DNA from 2 places in the Leptolyngbya sp. FACHB-1624 genome. Region 2 is predicted to be linked to the other one. Evidence: riboswitches for the same ligand, from Rfam matches in the RefSeq annotation. Region 2 holds a riboswitch; the other holds the start of a gene.
What was found. A riboswitch is a leader RNA that binds a small molecule or an ion and turns the genes downstream of it on or off. The one in region 2 is predicted to bind cyclic di-AMP.

Region 1: it holds a riboswitch for cyclic di-AMP, as region 2 does, so the genes downstream of both, ACMUEV_RS04010 (universal stress protein) here and ntrB (nitrate ABC transporter permease) in region 2, are expected to answer to the same signal.

What each region holds. Positions count from the first base shown of each region.
Region 1 is NZ_CP180258.1:868,870-878,573, forward strand. Features, by position in the region: gene ACMUEV_RS03975 (hypothetical protein) at 1-142, shown strand, start outside; gene ACMUEV_RS03980 (spore photoproduct lyase family protein) at 205-1,254, shown strand; gene ACMUEV_RS03985 (LapA family protein) at 1,298-1,825, shown strand; gene ACMUEV_RS03990 (shikimate kinase) at 1,826-2,416, shown strand; gene ACMUEV_RS03995 (RidA family protein) at 2,406-2,789, shown strand; gene aroA (3-phosphoshikimate 1-carboxyvinyltransferase) at 3,028-4,395, opposite strand; gene ACMUEV_RS04005 (cation:proton antiporter) at 4,451-6,046, opposite strand; gene ACMUEV_RS04010 (universal stress protein) at 6,161-6,784, opposite strand; cyclic di-AMP (ydaO/yuaA leader) riboswitch at 6,901-7,025, opposite strand; gene ACMUEV_RS04015 (hypothetical protein) at 7,369-7,683, opposite strand; gene ACMUEV_RS04020 (DMT family transporter) at 7,910-8,809, opposite strand; gene ACMUEV_RS04025 (phytoene desaturase family protein) at 8,806-9,704, opposite strand, start outside.
Region 2 is NZ_CP180258.1:3,371,944-3,381,647, forward strand. Features, by position in the region: gene ACMUEV_RS15820 (NACHT domain-containing protein) at 1-1,082, opposite strand, end outside; gene ACMUEV_RS15825 (hypothetical protein) at 1,092-1,550, opposite strand; gene crtO (beta-carotene ketolase CrtO) at 1,708-3,399, opposite strand; gene ACMUEV_RS15835 (hemerythrin domain-containing protein) at 3,697-4,731, shown strand; gene ACMUEV_RS15840 (glycerate kinase) at 4,839-5,726, shown strand; cyclic di-AMP (ydaO/yuaA leader) riboswitch at 5,820-5,979, shown strand; gene ntrB (nitrate ABC transporter permease) at 5,997-6,845, shown strand; gene ACMUEV_RS15850 (ABC transporter substrate-binding protein) at 7,051-8,442, shown strand; gene ACMUEV_RS15855 (ABC transporter ATP-binding protein) at 8,486-9,325, shown strand; gene ACMUEV_RS15860 (hypothetical protein) at 9,477-9,704, opposite strand, start outside.

The DNA.
Region 1 (9,704 bases), 2.5 Mb from region 2:
ACTAAGCAGCTATGGCTTTAGTTTGACCGAAGCCAAACAGCTTGCACCTTTGTTTGAAAAAGCAGATTGTTCGATCGCTGAAAAAATTGCCGTCAATTGCGCCCTCAAACAAGTGTGGAACCACCTGATCAAACTGGCGTAAAACCCGCCACCCTCGCTGAATTTAGCCTTGCCATAATAGAGAAGTAGCAAGCATGAATCAGCATGGTAGCGAGTCCCGTTTTAGCCCGCGAATCGAAGCTTTGGATGCCTGATCGAGTTCTCTTTACACCCGCTGCATTAGATGAACCGTGGGGACAACAGATTTTAGAGCGAGTTCAAAGCTTAGATTTACCGATTGAAGAACTTCCCAAAAACCGTTTGACTGGCTTGCGTGGAGAAGATGATCGTGAGACTTACAGCATTGCGAAACGAACGTTAGCGATCGTCACCGCTCCTCAAAGTCAACTCAAGCTCAGTCCGATCCCACCTTCTGCCGATTGGCAGTTTCATCTTGCAGAAGGCTGCCCTGCGCATTGCCAGTATTGTTATCTCGCTGGCAGTTTATCAGGGCCACCTGTGATTCGAGTGTATGCAAATCTACCTCAGATTTTGGATAACTTAGCTCGATACGAGCATCCTAATCGTGAGACGAGCTATGAAGTGAGTTGCTACACTGATCCGCTGGGGATTGAGCATCTCACGGGCAGCTTAGCCGAGTGTATTCGTTACTTCGGTACGCGCCAAGATGGATATCTGAGATGGGTTTCTAAGTTCAGTCATGTGGAAGGCTTATTAGATCTGCCTCACAATGGACATACGCGCTGTCGAGTCAGCGTGAATGCTGCACCCGTGAGTCAGCGCTTAGAAGGCGGCACAGCTTCTGTCGAGGAGCGCTTGCAAGCCCTGAGAAGATTAGGTTTAGAAGGCGGTTATCCTTTAGGCATTGTGATCGCGCCGATTATGCCGATCGATGATTGGCAAGCGCATTACACACAGTTACTCGATCGCATGTCTGAGCTGATTGACTTCGATTGTGACTTGACCTTTGAACTGATTTCTCATCGCTTTACACCTGGCTCGAAGCAAGTCCTCCTAAGTTGGTATCCGAATACGAAGTTAGATCTCGATGAGTCTGCGCGAGTTGTGAAGCGGAATAAATTCGGCGGCATGAAATATGTATACGATGCGAAGACGATGCGCGAATTGCGACAGTTCTTTGAGCGAGAATTAGCACGGCGATTTCCACATGGGAAAATTCTGTACTGGACATAAGCTCAATACGCTAAGCTGATAGCGTAGATCGTGGGTTTTGCTCATGGCTCTTTTACGCTTTGTCTTTATCCTTGCGGTAGCAGGCATTCTGGTTATCTTCACGCTGTCAAATTCAACAGTGCCGATGTCGATCGTATTTCTAGGAGTGCGATCTCCCACGATGCCACTGTCGTTGTGGATTTTAGGTGCGATCGCGCTTGGGATTGCAACGACAATCATCATCAATTTCCTGTTTGGATTAACACGATTTGCAGCGCGTCGATCAGAACGTAAAACGGTTCGGCAATCGACAAAACCCGCAGGCGTTTACACCTACGGTCAACAATCCCCTCCCTCGAAAAGCGAGGATGCGGACGATTGGTTTAGTGATGGGAGTGATGATTGGGGAGAGACACCGCGCAATCGTCCTCGGCAAGAGTTCGAGAAGCGTCAAGAACCGACTACAGAAACACGATCTGGGTCGTCGTACTCCTACACCTATCGCGAACCTACTACACCGCCGGACGTTGTGGATGCAGACTATAAGGTGATCAAACCACCGACTCGAAATTTGGATGAGGAAGAGTTCTAAATGTTAAACGGGGTGAGTGTTTTTCTCATTGGCATGATGGGGGTGGGAAAAACGACGATCGGGCAATTATTAGCACAGCGCTTGAACTACGAATTTCTCGATACGGATATGTTTATCGAGCAAGCGACTGGGCAAAGTGTTTCGACCATTTTTGCTGAATCTGGAGAAAGCATTTTTCGGCAACTCGAAACGGCGACGTTATCTCAAGTTTCTTCACGGTTGAGAAAGGTTGTTGCAACCGGAGGCGGAATTGTTGTGGCTCCAGATAATTGGAGCTATTTGAAGCATGGCGTAATTGTTTGGTTAGATTTACCCGTTGAGCAGATCCAAAAGCGTCTGAGTGATGACACGACTCGCCCTTTACTTCAGCAGCAAGACTTAGGAGCACGTTTAAACCAGCTTTTATCTGAACGTCGATCGCGCTATGCTCAAGCCGACATTCATATCTTGATCCAGCCCGATGAAACGCCTGATCAAATTACAGAACGAGTTTTGAGAGCGATCGCGCAAGAATGCGATCGTAAACGTCAAATGGATGAAGCGATTCAACAGTTGAACAAGGAGATGCCCTTCCAAACCAATGCAGATTGAACGCAAAAATTATCCTCATCTCGACAGACCCCTAGGTGCGTATGTGCATACCGTACGCCACGGTAGCTTGCTGTTTATTTCGGGCTTAACCGCGTTCAATACACCTGCACAAGACGAAGATCTAATCGCTCAGGCTGAAGTGATTCTCGAACAGATGCAAGGCATTCTCGAAGCAGAAAAGACGAGCTTTCAAGGATTACTCAAAGTCACGATATTCGTTACCGAGCTAGGACAACTGAGTCAGCTTAGAACTGTTTTATTTCGCTACTTTGAACAGCACTTGCCTGCAAGTTCCCTTGTACAAGTCGAGAGCCTTTTTGTGCCAGGGTTGAAAATCGAGGTTGAAGCGATCGCAGCACTCACCGCTGCGTAAAGCAATTCCACCTGTAAATTTTGGGTTGATCATTGATTGCGCTTTCCCGCCCGTGATTGAAAATCACGGTCTAACCGTGCGAAGTCTCTAAAGAGACTACCAGAATATAGCGATTCAGTCCGTTCAGGGACTTTGCACAGTTAGCACGGGGTTTAAAACCCTGTGCGGGAGAGTGAGATCGACAAATCAACCCGAAATTTACAGGTGGAAGCAATTTCCGAGATTCTCCGAAAATTTATCAACCTAACCCCGTAACCCGCTGCAATGTCGGCGTGAAATCTGGATACGAAATCGCTGCCGCCTCTGCCCGATGAATTGTCGTTGTGCCCGCAGCATTCAACGCCGCGATCGCTAAACTCATCGCAATCCGATGATCCGTATAGCTATCCACTTCCGCACCTTTCAAAGGCGTTCCACCTGTAATTTCCATTCCATCCGGGAGTTCTCGAACCGAAGCTCCCATCTGATTTAGCTGCGTCGCCATCACAGTAATGCGATCGCTCTCTTTCACACGTAACTCTTCCGCATCTTTGACGATCGTGGTTCCTTCTGCAAATGCCGCTGCCACTGCCAGAATTGGAATCTCATCAATCAATCTTGGAATCACATCGCCTGAGATTTCACAAGCTTTCAATGCACTATGCCGCACTCGCAAATCTGCTACAGGTTCGCCTGCAACTTCCCGCTGATTTTCCAAGGTAATATCAGCTCCCATGTGCTCGAGAATTTCTAACACTCCTGTTCGGGTTGGATTTACCCCAACATTCTCGATCGTCAAATCCGATCCAGGCACGATCGCCCCTGCAACGAGCCAAAATGCGGCTGAGCTAATATCTCCCGGCACAACAACCGTCTGCCCTGTCAATTGCGATTGTCCGGTTACTGTCACACTATTCGTTTCAGGGTCAACCGTTAAATCTGCCCCAAACGCCCGCAGCATCCGTTCACTATGATCACGAGACAGAGCAGGCTCGGTAACGGTTGTTTTTCCTTGCGTCATTAATCCGGCGAGTAAAACACAGGATTTCACTTGAGCCGACGCGATCGGCGAATGGTAATGAATCGGCTTCAAGACCTGCCCTTGAATGGCTAAAGGCGCGAGCGAATTTTGCTTGCGTCCCCAAATCTGTGCGCCCATTTGCTGAAGGGGTTTCACGACACGAGACATCGGACGAGATCGCAATGATCCATCTCCGGTTACGGTAAAAAATCGATCCGGATGCGATGCCAAAATTCCGAGCATTAATCGTAAGGTTGTGCCAGAATTTCCCGCATCTAAAACATCCACAGGCTCGACTAAATTTCCCAGGCCAATTCCCTTGACTCGCACCTCTTCCGTGTTCAACTCCGAGATTTCGGCTCCCATCGCCCGAAAACAACTAGCTGTGCTTCTTGGATCTTCTCCCAAAAGCAATCCGTGAATAACGGTTTCGCCTTGTGCCAAAGCGCCCAACATTAACGCCCGATGCGAAATCGATTTATCTCCTGGAACCCGAATTCGACCTTGCAAAGCCAGTCCCGCACTCGGGCGCTGAATCACAAGATCGTGGTGAGCATCGGTGACATGAAGCGCGATCGCTTCACTGTACGGGTTCGCAGAAGTCATAACACAATAAAATTACAGACAGCATTCGCTATCATCCGTTAATGCAGCTTTAGCGTCAATCATCCTCAACCTTTAACAACTGCTCATCGATCGCTTTCAATCTGCCTTTCACAACTTCCTCAGACAAAATTCGCTTACGCAACGCATCATTCAAGGCATTTTTTTCCGCTAATAACAACCGTCGCTTCACTGCATCAAACCGAGATGCCTGAAAGGTAAGGACAGTAGATTTCTCCGAGCGACGATTGTAAAAATCTCGCAGCGATCGCTCTGCTGCTGCCACTTTAATTTGATAGCTCGATCGCAATTCCTCATACACTGACTTCGGCAACACTCCACTTTTAAGCAACGTGTCGAGTTCATCCTGGGCTGCTTTCGCCGTCATTAACTGCGATTGCAATCCTTCGACCCACTCTTGCACCTCGGAACGATGAGCCAACTTCAATCGCTGAACAATAAAAGGCAAGCCCACCCCTTGCACAACCAGCGATAACAACACCGACCCAAACACGATCGCAATCAGCGATTCTCGCCCCGGAATACTCGATGGCAAACTTAACACCAAAGCCATCGACAACGAGCCTTTAATATTGCCTAGAAAAAGCACGTGTTGCCACTTGATCGGAATGGGTCGATCAAACACTCCCACCAAAGCGAGCAGCGGATACACCGCTAACATTCGCCCAATCTGATACGCCAACACAGCCAGCAAGACCGCAGGTAAAATTCGCCCCAACGTATCTAATCGCAGCTCTAATCCAATCAGCAGAAAAATAAACGTATTGACTCCGAATCCCGCATACTCCCAAAAGCTCAGTACCGTGATTCGACTCGATGCCGAAACCTTCCGCGATCGCTCCAAGTTTCCCAACATCAAACCCGCAATCACGACTGCTACCACACCCGAAACATGCAGAAATTGACCTAATTGAAATGCACTCAGCGCGATCGCCACAGTCAACAAAATACTGCTGAGTGGATCATCTTCCGATTGCAAATACAATTCCACTCCCAAATACCCCAGAACCAAGCCAACCGCGAGTCCGCCAACAATCACGACCACCAACTCGCGAATCCCATCAGTCAGCGCAATGCTACCAGTCGAATTAAATTTCAAAACCAAACTGAACAGCACCAGCGCAATGCCGTCATTAAATAGGCTTTCTCCTTCGACGATCGTGATCAGTTTGGAGGGAACTTCCACCTCTTTAAACACGGCAATCACCGACACTGTGTCCGTAATCGCCAAAATCACTCCAACCAACAGCGCTGGAATCCACTCCAATGCCAAGCCAAATTTTAGTCCGATCGCCGTAATTCCAACTGCGATCAGCACACCCGGACCTGCGAGCAGCAAAATCGGCTTCAGCGTACTTCTTAACCGACTAATATCAGTATTAATCGCTGCCTCAAACAGCAAAATGGGCAGAAACAAATTAATAATCAGCGCTGAATCTAATCCAACTTTTCGAGGCAGAAATTCCGCGATCGCGACTCCTGCCAGCACCAATCCCGTCACATAAGGCACTCTTAACCGTCGCGACAGCAATGCCACAATCGTCGCCACCAACAGCAAAATAATCAGTACCGTCACTAACTGCGCGAACTGACCCTGATCACCCACCGCGATCGCTAATATTTTTCCTGTCATAAGTTCTGAGCTTCTACCCCAACGCCACTAAAAACCATACCTTTCGTTGGGGAACTAAGCTTACTTTTTGAACCAGGCGATCGTCTAAATCTCCGCGATCGCCGATGGTTCACCCTAATCTTCCAACACAGACGGAATTCCCAACACTGGACAGGGGAACTGCACCCCCAATTGCCTCACCAGCGGATGGTCGCCTGTATCACATCCTAAAATCAACAGCGAAGCCTTCTCAGCCTCGACAACTTCCTTCAACTCTTTTGCAACGCGCCCAAACCGCAAATGCGTCTTCAGGGAACCGCGCCATTCTTCCGCCATACAGCGCGCATTCCATAAGATGCGATCGGCTTGCTCAAACAGTTCCGCCATTCCAAACTGCGGACTTGCCATCGTTTCTAATTCCGCGATCGCAGTTCGGCTGGTCTGCCACTCATTTCCCGCTTCTTTTTTCGAGCGTTTCGAGGTGCTATTAAAAACCGGAATCCGGTTCATCACGCCATCATCAATCACATACACGACTTGAACCGTCACCTGTTTACCCGTTGCCAAGCGTGTTTGGTGAGCAATCCATAATGTCAGATCCAGCGCCGTCTGACTACTCGGCGAATGAGAATAACCAACGACCAGATTGATTTCTGGCTCCTCGGCATGGCTTGCACCTGCCATCAGCAGCATTTTCTGAACCAAATCAGTCCGTCCAAGCGTGCCTTGGAGCCGTACGAGCATCGAATGAATATTCACGAGTTTGAAACCTCTCCTAACTACACAGGGCTGAGAGGTGGGTGAGGGATTTTTGACGATCGCAGATAGACGATCGAAATTCAGGACACCATAATCGCAGAGAACTGCGTTCTGGAGAATCCTCCCAATGCTGACGGAGTTAGCTGACGGGCTAAGACTGGAAGGTGTCTTTCTCAAACGGGTGTTTGAAATTCGCCCCAAAAATTGGTTCCTCCGTTTTGAATTCAAGCACCCTAAAAAGGGCTTAGATTCAAATTAAGCGACCCACAGATTGACTTCCCTAAAGTGTTGACAAAAGCACCCACAACAAAAAACCAGGTACTCTGGTTTGATCTTGCTGTTGGCTAATTTAATACGGACATGCGAGAAAGAACTGCTACTTATAAGACAAAACGAGGGACGTAAGCGAGTCGGCCTCGGTAGCAGAATCATTGCCATTATAACAACTGGTACTGGAGCGTACCATTTTCCTCACATATTGTATTGTTCTTGACAGCAAATTTCTTCCATTTCCACCTTTAGTATTTTCTAAATGCAGCCGCTTTGTCTTCTCTCACGAGATACAGATTGGTTGCAAATGTCACTCAGTTGTTCGAGAAATTAGAACAGGGAAAATCTTCGGGTGGCGTTAAGGATTGGATTTTCGGAGCCGTTAACATTTTTTGATAGAGTCTTGCGGCACGGCTAGAACGCTTAAATTTATCCAGAAGTTCTAAGTAAGCGAAGGGAAGAACGATAACCCAAAATAGACACGCGATCGCAATCACTAAGCCTGATATCCGTTGCTCTTTCTTGGTTAAATCATCTTGATCATGACGGAAAAATTCGAGCCAGCTAATGAAGAGAACTGGCATCACGGCTACGTAAAATAATCCCGAAACCACTAACAAAACTTGCATAAACAACTCTTTCCTCAAACATTGACGTTGCTAGGAATTGAAATCGTAGCGACCCCGTGTTAGTCCCGTAGCTTTCCTCCTCTAGAGATACTATGCAGTTCTGAATATCTGCGTTAGCAAAATCACTGAATGTTGTTCTATAGATTTATGAAAGACATTGTTACACGGCATCGTATCACGTTGTAAATGTTACCCAGCATCACCTGTTACCTACCAGTGATTAAAATCATTGACGCTGAAACAATAAACCCACTCCCAACAGCGCAATCAGGACACCCATGACAGATCGTATGCTAACGCGATCGCCCAAAATCCGAGTTAAGGGTATGACAAATAAGGGACTGGTACTACTCAAGGCTTGTGCGATTCCGGTTGCAGCGAATTTCAGAGACGTTTGCTGAAGTAAAATTCCTAAATAAGTACTCACGAATCCCGTTGTTGCAATCACGACAAACAATCGACGATTTTGTACGGGTTTAACCAGTTCAACCGATTGGCGTTGCAGCAAGATCCAGATGAACAGTGCGATCGTACCGCCTAAAAGCCGAATTAATGTACTCCAGAGTGAGTCAATTTCAGAACTGACCAGTGCGGCTCTTGACATAACGGCACCTGTTGCTTGCCCAAGAGCGGCGAGCAGTCCGAATAAACTGCCCCGAAGCGGACGGAAATCTTCGTGAACATCAGAAGCCCGTTCTAAGATCACCCAAACGACTCCGACAATCGTCAACCCAATCCCAAGCCAAGCCGTGGTTGAAATCTGCTCTTTGAGAAAGAGCAAGGCAAACACAGCAGACATAGGAGGTGCAAGAGTTTCAAATAAAAGGGTTCTTCTTGCGCCGATGCAATTGAGCGCGTTGAAATAAGCAGTATCACCGAAGCCAATGCCGATCGTGCCGCTGAGAAAGAGCAGGAGAAAATGAGCAGGATCGATCGAGGGAATATTCCGCTGAGTGAGGAGTAAGGTCAGGACGAGCAAAACGATCGCAATCCAGCCCTTGGTGAAATTCAAAGCCAGCGGCTTGATTTGCCGTCCAACGCCCGTATAGACGATCGAGGCAGTTGCCCAGATCAGAGCAGCCATCAGCGCCGCAATTTCACCTCGAAATTGAAGAAAAAAAGTCAAAGTAAATCAACCAATTCAAGTGTTTGAGTCAGATCGACGAGCGTATTCGCACAGAGAATCCCCGAAGCCGCAACCGCAGGGACACCGATTCCAGGCATTGTGCTATCCCCGACCCGGTAGAGATTCTGGATCGGCGTATAACAACTCGGAAATAATCCTTGTCCGGCGGGAATTCCAGCTCCGTATGTGCCCTGATAGCGCCGCAAATATCGCGCATGAGTCAGCGGGGTTCCAATCAGTTCTAAAACAATACGGGATTTCAAATCTGGAATAATTCTTTCAATTGCACGAAATAGCGACTGCGATCGCTCCTGTTTTTTCTGCTCATACTCGGCATTTCGCACCCAACCTTCAAAGGGTTCTAACGTATAAGCATGAACAACGTGATGCCCATCTGGAGCCAGCGTCGCATCCCAAACCGAGGGAATCGAAATCATGCAGGTATTTCCAGGAATGGTGATGTCTCGATCGTCATGCACGACCACATGATGACCTGTTAAACCTTCTAAACCCTCTGCGCGAATGCCAAGATGCAAGTGCATAAAACTCTCGATCGCTGGCGTTTTGAGTGCGTCTTGAGTGTTCGGCAAGGGATCTAAAAGTTGCGAATATGTATCCCAAATTGTGGCGTTAGAGATGACGATCGCTGATTTTAATTCTTCGCCATTTCGCAACCGCACGCCTCGAACTTTGCCGGATTCCACGAGAATTTTCTCTACATGTGTACCCAATCGCAGCGATCCGCCCCATTTTTTCAGCCCTCGCACCAGCGCATCGACGATCGCGCCACTTCCCCCGATCGGATAATCAATCACAGAATTTGTCCGCTCTCCAAACATAAAGGCAACTTCAGGCGCGATCGTGCCGTGAGCCTTTAATCCAGACAATAGGAAAC
Region 2 (9,704 bases):
TTCTTCTGCTTTCGTCTAAATTGTCGCTCAATCTCGCGCGTCTCCTGCTGTAATCGCTTCTGGATAAACGCTTCATATAATTCTTCTCGGCTCGAAAACGGCTGCCCATCATACGCCTCAGCCGCAATACTCAACAGCAACGGAACCTGAAAAATTCCCGGATTCCCGTCTTTGTCTGGCTGCAACATCTGCCGCATCTCTGCCGAAGTTTGAATCGCCTGCCACAACGAATCCAGTTCAATCTCCTGTAAATATTGCTGAATCTGCGCCTCACTCAGCGATTGCAAACAAATCTGTCCCGGCATCGCTCTCAAATTCGCTCCGGCATCCTCATACTCTTGCACCCGACAACAAACGACTAAATGCGGATACCCACTCGCAAACTCATTTAGTGCTGCAATACACTGCGTCTGCTGCTCTATCCCCAACTCATCTAACCCATCCATGAGCGGCAATAGCAATTGTTTGTCAATCCAAGCCTTTCCCTGATCTTCCGCCAAGTCAAACCCCGATCGAAGCTGCTGCACCAGCCAATCCTCGATCTTCCCCGTCTTCCAAGTCGATAACTCAAAAATAATCGGAATCACAGACCCCGGATTCTCGATCGCGCCCGCCAACAAATCTCGCGCCAAGGTCAACAGGGTCGTCGTTTTCCCTGCTCCTGGCGCACCCAAAATCAGCAATTTCTTGCGAACATCTTTTCGACAGAAGACTTTTACGATCGCTTCATTCAAATCCAGGTCAACTTCTTCCTGACCTTCTGTTTTCAACTTCCGCCGCAATTTCAGCGATGCCTTACTCGAATTTGCACCATATGATTTCATCCGCAACGGAATCAAAACATCGTCATCATTCAGCGTAAAATCCAGCCGGGCGATCACGTCCTCCTGCATTTTGGCAAGAATGCGAGATTGTCGATCGTCCCACTTTTTCCCAGGCTGCGGAAAGGTTTGCAGGAAAGTTTGGTAGATCGTCGTACTGCGATCGTCGCCTGCAATCTGTTTCAGATCTCGCCCTGCTTGAGTGAGATCGACCTCGCTATTGTTAATATCGCCACCGATGTTTTGATCTTGAGAAGCCATCGCTAATCCTTAAATCCCAAAGAAATGCACCGCCACCCCAAGCCAAGGCGCGATCGCTTTCAAGATCTCTGCTCCCGTCTGCCATAAACCCTTTGCCGCCTCCGAAGTCTCCTGCAAGTTCTTCATCGTCTCACTCACTTGCTTCAGATTCTCGCCAATCAGGGTCTTATTCGCTTCCTTTTTCTTCGCCGCTTCTTTTTTCGCCTCTTTCTTAGCAGCGTCGAGATAATCCAGCATTTCTTCTTGTTCTGTCTCAGCGACCCCGGATGATTTAATCGCTGTTTCTAGCTTTTCCAGCAGTTGCACCACTTCAGCGATCGTCATGCCTTGCGTCTGATCGTCCGAGTCACCGCGCTGAACCGCCGTCAGATCACGACCCGCTTGCGCCATCTGCACTTGGCTACCTGTGACATTTCCACCGATCGACTGAGACTGAGTTGGATTTCCCGGGGGCTTCTTTTCAAACATGAATCATCCTCTAGCTTTTTCTCAATTGTAAGAATTAATTCATCAGCACCACCCAGGATTCCTAATTCTTTAATTCGCTCAGAGAAGCACCGCAGCAAAGAGAAGCTCACTCGTTTTATCAAATCAACCAGCACGAGGATCAAACCATCGATCGTAATTATTTCTGAAACAACCCATCAAAAACAGACTTGATCGAACTGCCTGCATCCCGAAACGTCTGCAAAAACGGTTGCTGAGCATGGAGAAACACTCGCGCACAATTCCGCCCCGGCATTCCCGAAATTGACCCACCCGGATGTGTTCCTGCTCCTGTGAGATAAAGATTGTCGATCGGGGTTTTATAATTCGCAATCTCTGGCAAAGGTCGGAAAAAGACCATCTGCTCTAAGGTCATATCAATGTGATAGTAATTACCTTTGTAAGAGCCAAGCCGTTCCCCTAACTCGGCAGGGCTTTCAACCGCACGAGCGATCGTAGCTGTTTTCACATTAGGCGCATAGTCAGCCAGCTTATCGACGACACGATCGGCAACTTTATTTTTCAATTCATCTGTCCAACCTGTGCCATTCAAGCCTGTTCCTTCAGCATTCTCAACGTAATAAGGCGCGAAGAATTCAATCCACACCGTATGACCACCTTCAGGAGCCATCGTCGGATCGAGCATCGTCGGTTGAACAATGTACATCGAGGGATCAGCATCGGGAATTTTACCGATCGAAGAATCGTGATGAGCAATTTCTACATGCTTAACCGAATCCGCAATCAGCACTGAACCAATGAGATACTCATCTTTGTGATCGTGATGAATAAATTTCAAGGGTTCAGACATTGCCAGATCGATTTTTAGAATCGTTTCATTGTTGTTCACGATTCTACGATCGAGCCTTTCTCGCAAATGTTCATCGGCTGAATCTACATCGCTTGGATCAACAAGCTGCAAAAATACTCGTCGCGCATCAATGTTAGAAACTACGCCACGAGTCGCTCGATATTCCCGACCTGTTGCAACTCTGACACCCACTGCTTTTCCATCATCAATCAGAATTTGCTTCACTGATTGATCTGTGAGAATTTCCCCGCCTAGAGATTGAACTAATTTTACTAAAGCAGCGGTCAGCGCACCTGTTCCCCCTTGCGGTCGTGCCATTCCTGGATGATGTCGCATTGCCATCATCATTGCCCCGATCGCTAAATTCTTCTGAGAAGGCGGCACACTCATTTCTGCTGCTAATCGAGCTAGAGGTGCTTTGACTGTTTCTGTGTCAAAGTACTCATGCAAAATATCCTCAGCACTCGAAAGCATCGTTCGCACAAAATCGAGTGCTTTGTTCGTGGAACCAACTACTGATAGAAAATCTTTGATCTTCTTGAGATCATAGTTTCCAGCAATATCAATAATTGACTTAGGAGGAGCATTAAACATCGGAATCATGGCGTTAATCGTCCGCTGCCACAGATCCACAAACTCTGCATACTTTCTCGCATCTCGCTCACTATATTGAGCAATTCCAGCACAAGTTTTTTCAACAGACTGATGTGCCAGAAAGTAAGTGCCATCCGGGTGCGGACAGAAGACAACCGGATCACAGTAAAGATACTTCAACCCATATTTTTCTAGCTCCAGTTCTTCGACCACTGGACCAAGATGGATAAATTCATGATCGATCGCACATCGATTAAATCGAAATCCAGGTGCTTCTTCGGGTAGAAGTTCTTCGGTTGTCGCGGCTCCCCCTGGAACCGTTCGCTTTTCGAGCAAAAGCACTTTGTACCCTGCTTTAAGTAAATAGGCAGCACAGACTAACCCATTGTGACCTGCACCAATTATGACCACATCATAAGTAGACATCGATACTTGCTCCTAGCATTTCTCTCACGTGATGTGCGAACAGTCCTAGCGGCACGATTCGCCTAAGCATCCCATTTTTTATTCTTATTCAAAAGCGTCTAGCACAACTGAGCAAAAGGCAACTATCTAAAGACGAAATTTTAGATTCTACGTGTATCTAGAGTCTGATCCCGAAGGTGATTTACCCAACATTTTAGTCAACCACGGGAATGATGTTGTTTCTAGATGCCTGTGCGAAGCTCAAAGCTGGAACGAATACCGAAATCTCAATAAGAGCAAATTTGGAGAACACTCATTATGGTTACAACAGTAGACGACACGAAACGCAAAGCGATCGCGATGAAGCTTGCGGATATGAAAGCTGTTCAAGAATTAATCATTTCTAATGAACAGAAATTTATTTCAGCAACGACGGATTCTGAGATTGCCAAGCGCTTTCAAGAGATGCTGAAAGATGACCAGAAGAACCTGGGAATCTTGGACACTGTGATTGTTCAATATGGTGTGCCATCTGAACCGAAGCAGACGATTAGCGAATTCGTCAGCAAGATGGATCAGATGATGTCTGGTTCCGAATTGACCATGTATGAAAAGGTGTTTCAACATGAATTGATGAAACATCAACAAGTGATGACCGGAATCACGATTCACAAAGCTGCTCAGCGCGTGGGTGCAGATATCGAAGCGGCGATTACTCCACTAAATACTGTCAACTTTGAAAACCGTGCTCACCAAGAGCAACTCAAAGGCGTTCTCGAAACGTTGGGCGTGCGGGAATTGACCGGAATGGATGCAGACCAAGGACTGTGGAGCCGGGTTCAAGATGCGGTTGCGGCACTGTCTGGTGTAGCAGGTAGTGTTGTCACGCAAGCGAGTGGCAAGTCTGATATGAACATTCAAGATGTGATTCGGATGGATCACCAAAAAGTGAATGTTCTGTTTGCTGAAATCAAAGGAACGCAAGATCAGATGAAGCGCAAAGAGTTCTTCACTCAGTTGGCGAGTGACTTACGCGCTCATGCGATCGCTGAAAACGAAATTGCTTATCCCGCAGTTCGAGGTAAGTATGCTGAAAGCGACTTGCAAGAACTTTACGATGAGCAAAATTCCTGGTTCCCCGCACTTGAAGCGATGGAAAAAATGGACATGATGTCGGATCAGTTCATGTCTGCATTGAACAAGTTGATGGATGAGATCATGGATCACGTTCGTCAAGAAGAAAGCACGTTCTTTGCAGCATTGCGCGATAACTTCAGCAGTTCTGAACTAGAAAATCTGGCAACTCAGTTCAAGGCGAGAAAGAGCGAAGTACAAAAAGCTGCTGCTAAATAATCGCTGCACGAGCTAGGGTTTGATTTCAGGGGTTATAGACCGGGGGATAGATTCTCCCGGTTTTTTTGATTCAATAATAGAATTGCGACGGATAAAGACTTGATTCTATGGATATTGATTATGAGTCTGAAAGGAATCGATCCGAGTTTCTTAAAATCCACGAAGCTGCGATCGTAGAACTCTGCAACGAACTCGAAATTGTGCCCGACCCTGACACCATTAAGAAGATCTGGGTACCTTTAGCCTTTCAGATTGCACATTGGCGCAACGCTCAATCTCGTGTTCTCATTCAGGGGTTTCTGGGTGGGCAAGGCACTGGAAAAACGACCTTAACTAAAGTCCTTGTGCTACTTCTGAACAAGCTCGGCTACTCGACTGTGAGTTGGTCACTTGATGATTTGTATTTGCCGTATGTCGATCGAGTTCGGTTGCGAACTCGTGATCCGCGAATGATTCGTCGAGGACCACCTGGAACGCATGATGTGCAATTAGGCATTGAGGTTTTACAGCAGTTTCAGCGGGGAGAGTTTCCGATCTCACTGCCCAGATTTGATAAATCGGCTCATGGAGGAGAAGGTGATCGCAGTGAGCCAGAACTCATTACACAGGCAGATATTATTCTCTTTGAAGGATGGTTTGTGGGAGTACGTCCGATTGTTTCTGAGTTCGAGATCGTTGCAGATCGGCAATTCGCACAAGCCATGAATCAGCAATTACAGAGCTATGTACCGTTGTGGGAATTACTCGATCGCTTCGTGATTCTCTATGTTCCAGAGTATCAACTGAGTAAACAATGGCGGAAAGAAGCTGAGCATAAAATGATCGCTCAAGGTAAATCTGGAATGAGTGATGCTGAAATCGATGAATTTGTCGAGTACTTTTGGCAAGCCTTACACCCTGAATTATTCATTCCGCCCCTGCTAAAGCAGGCAGATTTAGTTCTAGAGATCGGAGAGGGGCACAGTGTTCGATCGATAAACTATCCAATCGATTGAGAATTTTTATGCATTCTGTTGTGAGAGGATCATGAAATACTTCTAAAGAAAGATTGTTCATTTTGATACTTCGATGGTAAAGTATCTCCTATTCGAGTCGGTCAGCTTAATTCAGAGAGTAATCTCTGAAGCGGAGGAACCAGTTTATTCGGGGCTTACTGTTGTGAGCTTAGTTATTTCTAAGTAACCCAATGGGGGGCATCTCGCAGCCCTCGCCCGTCAGCTAACTTCGTCAGCATTCGAGAGTTTGGCTCTGGAGAATCTAAACTTATGATCCTGCAAATCAATTTGGCAGCAATGTTTGCTGTTGTTTCTCAAGCGATGGGGCGGCGGGTTCGCCCAGTTATTAGTCGCGATCGTGTCTTTTTACCGATTCTGGGCTTTTTGGGTGTGATTGTGCTGTGGTGGGCGATCGCGCTTGCCAAACCTGAATTGATTCCAACGCCTCCTGAAGCATTGGTGGCGAATTTGGATTACATTCTGCATCCGTTTTATCGTCGAGGTCCCGGAGACTTGGGATTAGGGTGGCTCTTACTTGCGAGTTTGCGACGGGTATTGATCGGATTTACCTTGGGCGCATTGGTTGCGATTCCAGTCGGCTTTTTGATTGGCATGTCTGAAAAAGCAATGATGGCGCTTAATCCAGTCATTCAGATTTTTAAGCCTGTTTCACCGCTGGCGTGGTTACCGATCGCGCTTTCTATTTTCAATCTGGCTGATCCTTCAGCAATTTTCGTGATCTTCATTACTTCACTTTGGGCAACGATTATCAACACTGCGTTGGGCGTATCGAGTGTCCCAAAAGATTATATTGATGTGTCGCGAGTGTTGGAAATGCCGCAGTGGCGACGGATTCTGAAGATTGTGCTCCCTGCTAGCTTGCCGTACATTTTTACAGGTTTGAGAATTAGCCTGGGAATTGCTTGGCTGGTGATTGTGGCAGTCGAAATGCTAACTGGTGGAGTGGGAATCGGATTCTTTGTGTGGGATGAATGGAGTCGATTGAATCTTAGCTCTGTGTTTTTAGCCGTGTTTGTCATTGGCTTAACAGGATTGCTATTAGATTTTGGATTAGCCCAGCTTGAAGCTCTAGTAACACATCGTCGGCGATCGGTTTAGCTTCGAGAAACTCTCTAGAGAATTGCGTGCTATCAGGAACGATTGATAGCAATTTGTAGGCTTAGCAGATCTTGAAAATTTAGAGGTTTCAAAACTTAAAGTCCCTGATTCTAGGAGCTTTAGACGCTAAAGCCGAAGTTACTGTAGCACCATTAAACCGAACCCGACATTCAACTGAACATCCTCCGAATGCAGAGAGTAGAGCATGAGAAATTGGACAAGACGAGCATTTTTAATCGGCGCGGGAACATCGACTGTGGCAGCTTCACTGCCTTCATGTGCGATCAATGCCAGTCGTGCACCCCAAGGACTCTCTGAGGCTGCAATGTCAGTTACTCCTGTGATTCAATCGAGCGAGTTAGAGAAACCGAATTTGACGATCGGCTATGTTCCAGTCAATGACTGTGCACCATTTGCGATCGCTTGGGAAAAAGGCTTTTTTCGCAAATATGGCTTGAATGTACAATTGAGCCGTGAAGCCAGTTGGGCGACCTCACGAGATGGCTTAATCTTCGGTCGCTTAGATGCGGCTCCCGTCGTTGCCGGAGCAGTTACAAATGCGCGAGTTGGAGCAGAAGGCGCGCGCCATGCTCCGATGTGTGCTGGCATGACCATTCATCATCACGGAAATGCGATGACGATGAATCGCGCAATGTGGGAGTCAGGATTGCGTCCTTGGTCAGCATACAACGGCAACTTAGACACGTTTGGGCAAGACTTTCGACAGTACTTTGATAACTTACCTTCAGAGCAACGAGTCTGGGCAGTCGTCCTCAGTTCTTCAATCTACGAGTACTTTGTGCGCTACGTTGCTGCAGCAGCAGGAGTCAATCCACTCAAAGAGTTTCGAGTGATTATTGTGCCCCCACCCCAGATGGTGACGAATGTGCGGATTGGCGCAATGCAAGGTTACATGGTCGCTGAACCCTGGAATACACGGGCAATTTCAGGGAATGAAGGCATCGGGTTTACTTTTGCTCAAGGACGAGAGATCTGGAATGGACATCCCGATCGCTTACTTGCGGTCATGCAATCTTTTATTGATGAGAATCCCAAAACTTATCGGGCATTACTCAAAGCGATGATCGAAGCCTGTCGCTACTGTGATCAAAATCGAGAAGAAGTCGCTCAGATTATTTCAGCACGATCGTATACCGGAGCAAATGTGAAATTTACTCGACCAGCGATCGTAGGAGACTACAACTACGGCGGATTTGATGGCAAAAATCGAACCGTGAAATCAGATTCGACAACCATGTTCTTCGACATGCCGAAAGATGTGCCTCACGTCAAAGATGAGCATTCTACTTTTATGTGGCAATCGCGCAGTTTATGGCTGATGACCCAAGCAGCGAGATGGGGACAAATCAAAGAAATTCCGAAAGATGCGGATCAGATTGCAGCAAAATCTTGGCGCACCGATATTTATCGCGAAGTCGCAGCAGAGTTGGGAATTGCTTGTCCAACTGAGGATTACAAAGTTGAGCCATCAGCAGCATTTATCGACAAGAAAGCGTTTGACCCAAGCGATCCAGTCGGGTATCTCAACAGTTTCGAGATTCGGGCGAGGCAAGCTACAAAAGTCTATTTTTCCTAGGTTTATTTTTCGTAGTTAACGAGTATTTTAGAAGGAGTTCTTCATGACAAAATTCAACATGCTCAATGCGCCAAAGCCTGAGTTTGGGATGTCATATGCACCAGCATTTCTTGAAATTCAGCAGCTTTCTAAATCGTATAAAAACGGCGATCGCGAAACTGTGATTCTCAAAGATGTCAATTTAACGATCGGGGAGCGCGAATATATCTCGATTATTGGGCATTCGGGCTGTGGGAAGTCTACGTTGCTAAAAATTGTGGCGGGACTAGAGCGATCGACTTCAGGTTCCGTTTTACTCGAAGGGCGAGAAATTCGCAAACCCGGAGCAGAAAGAATGATGGTGTTTCAGAACTATTCATTGCTGCCTTGGTTAACCGTTCGACAGAACATTCGCTTAGCTGTCGATGAAGTGTCGCGAGGCTTGTCTGCGGCTGAGAAAAAACAGGTTGTCAATGAACACATTGCCATGGTGAATCTCAATGCTGCGGCGGATAAGTATCCGGATGAGATTTCAGGCGGCATGAAGCAGCGAGTCGGGATTGCGAGAGCATTAGCAATCCGCCCAAAAATGCTGCTGATGGATGAGCCGTTTGGAGCCTTGGATGCGTTGACGAAGAGTAAATTACAGCGACAGGTACTAGAAATTTGGGAGCAGCATCGGCAAGCGGTGATGATGATTACGCATGATGTCGATGAGGCGATTTATATGAGCGATCGCATTGTGCTGATGACGAATGGACCTGAAGCTACGATCGGAGAGATTCTAGAAGTCCCGTTTGAGCATCCCCGCGATCGAGCGAAGATTCGCAATTCGCCTGCTTACTATGAACTGCGGAATCATGCGCTGAATTTCTTGGACTCGCATTTTGAGTCGGATGAGTAATCGTCGATCGCATTCATGTTGCGGGGTGGGGAGTGGGGAGTAGCAACTATCATTTCAGATCTTCACCCTATTCTCCTGACCTGAATCTTTAAAGTTTCGAGCAGCTACAGAACTCCAAGTTTTAATCAAGCCTGGAGTTCTTTTCTTATCGTTAATCTAGACCAATGCCTAAATCATCGTCATCACCATCAAGAAATTGGTAATCATCAGATGGGTAGTCTAAGTTGTCAAAACGACTATTGCTTCTAATTGCATCAATAAGACATTCTACAGTTGTGCGGATTTGCAGAGCTTCACTGTCTAATTGTTTGTACAAATCCACAAAAAACTCATACTTACAACCATCAGAAGCAACTAGCCAGGGTTCCCAGATTTCCCC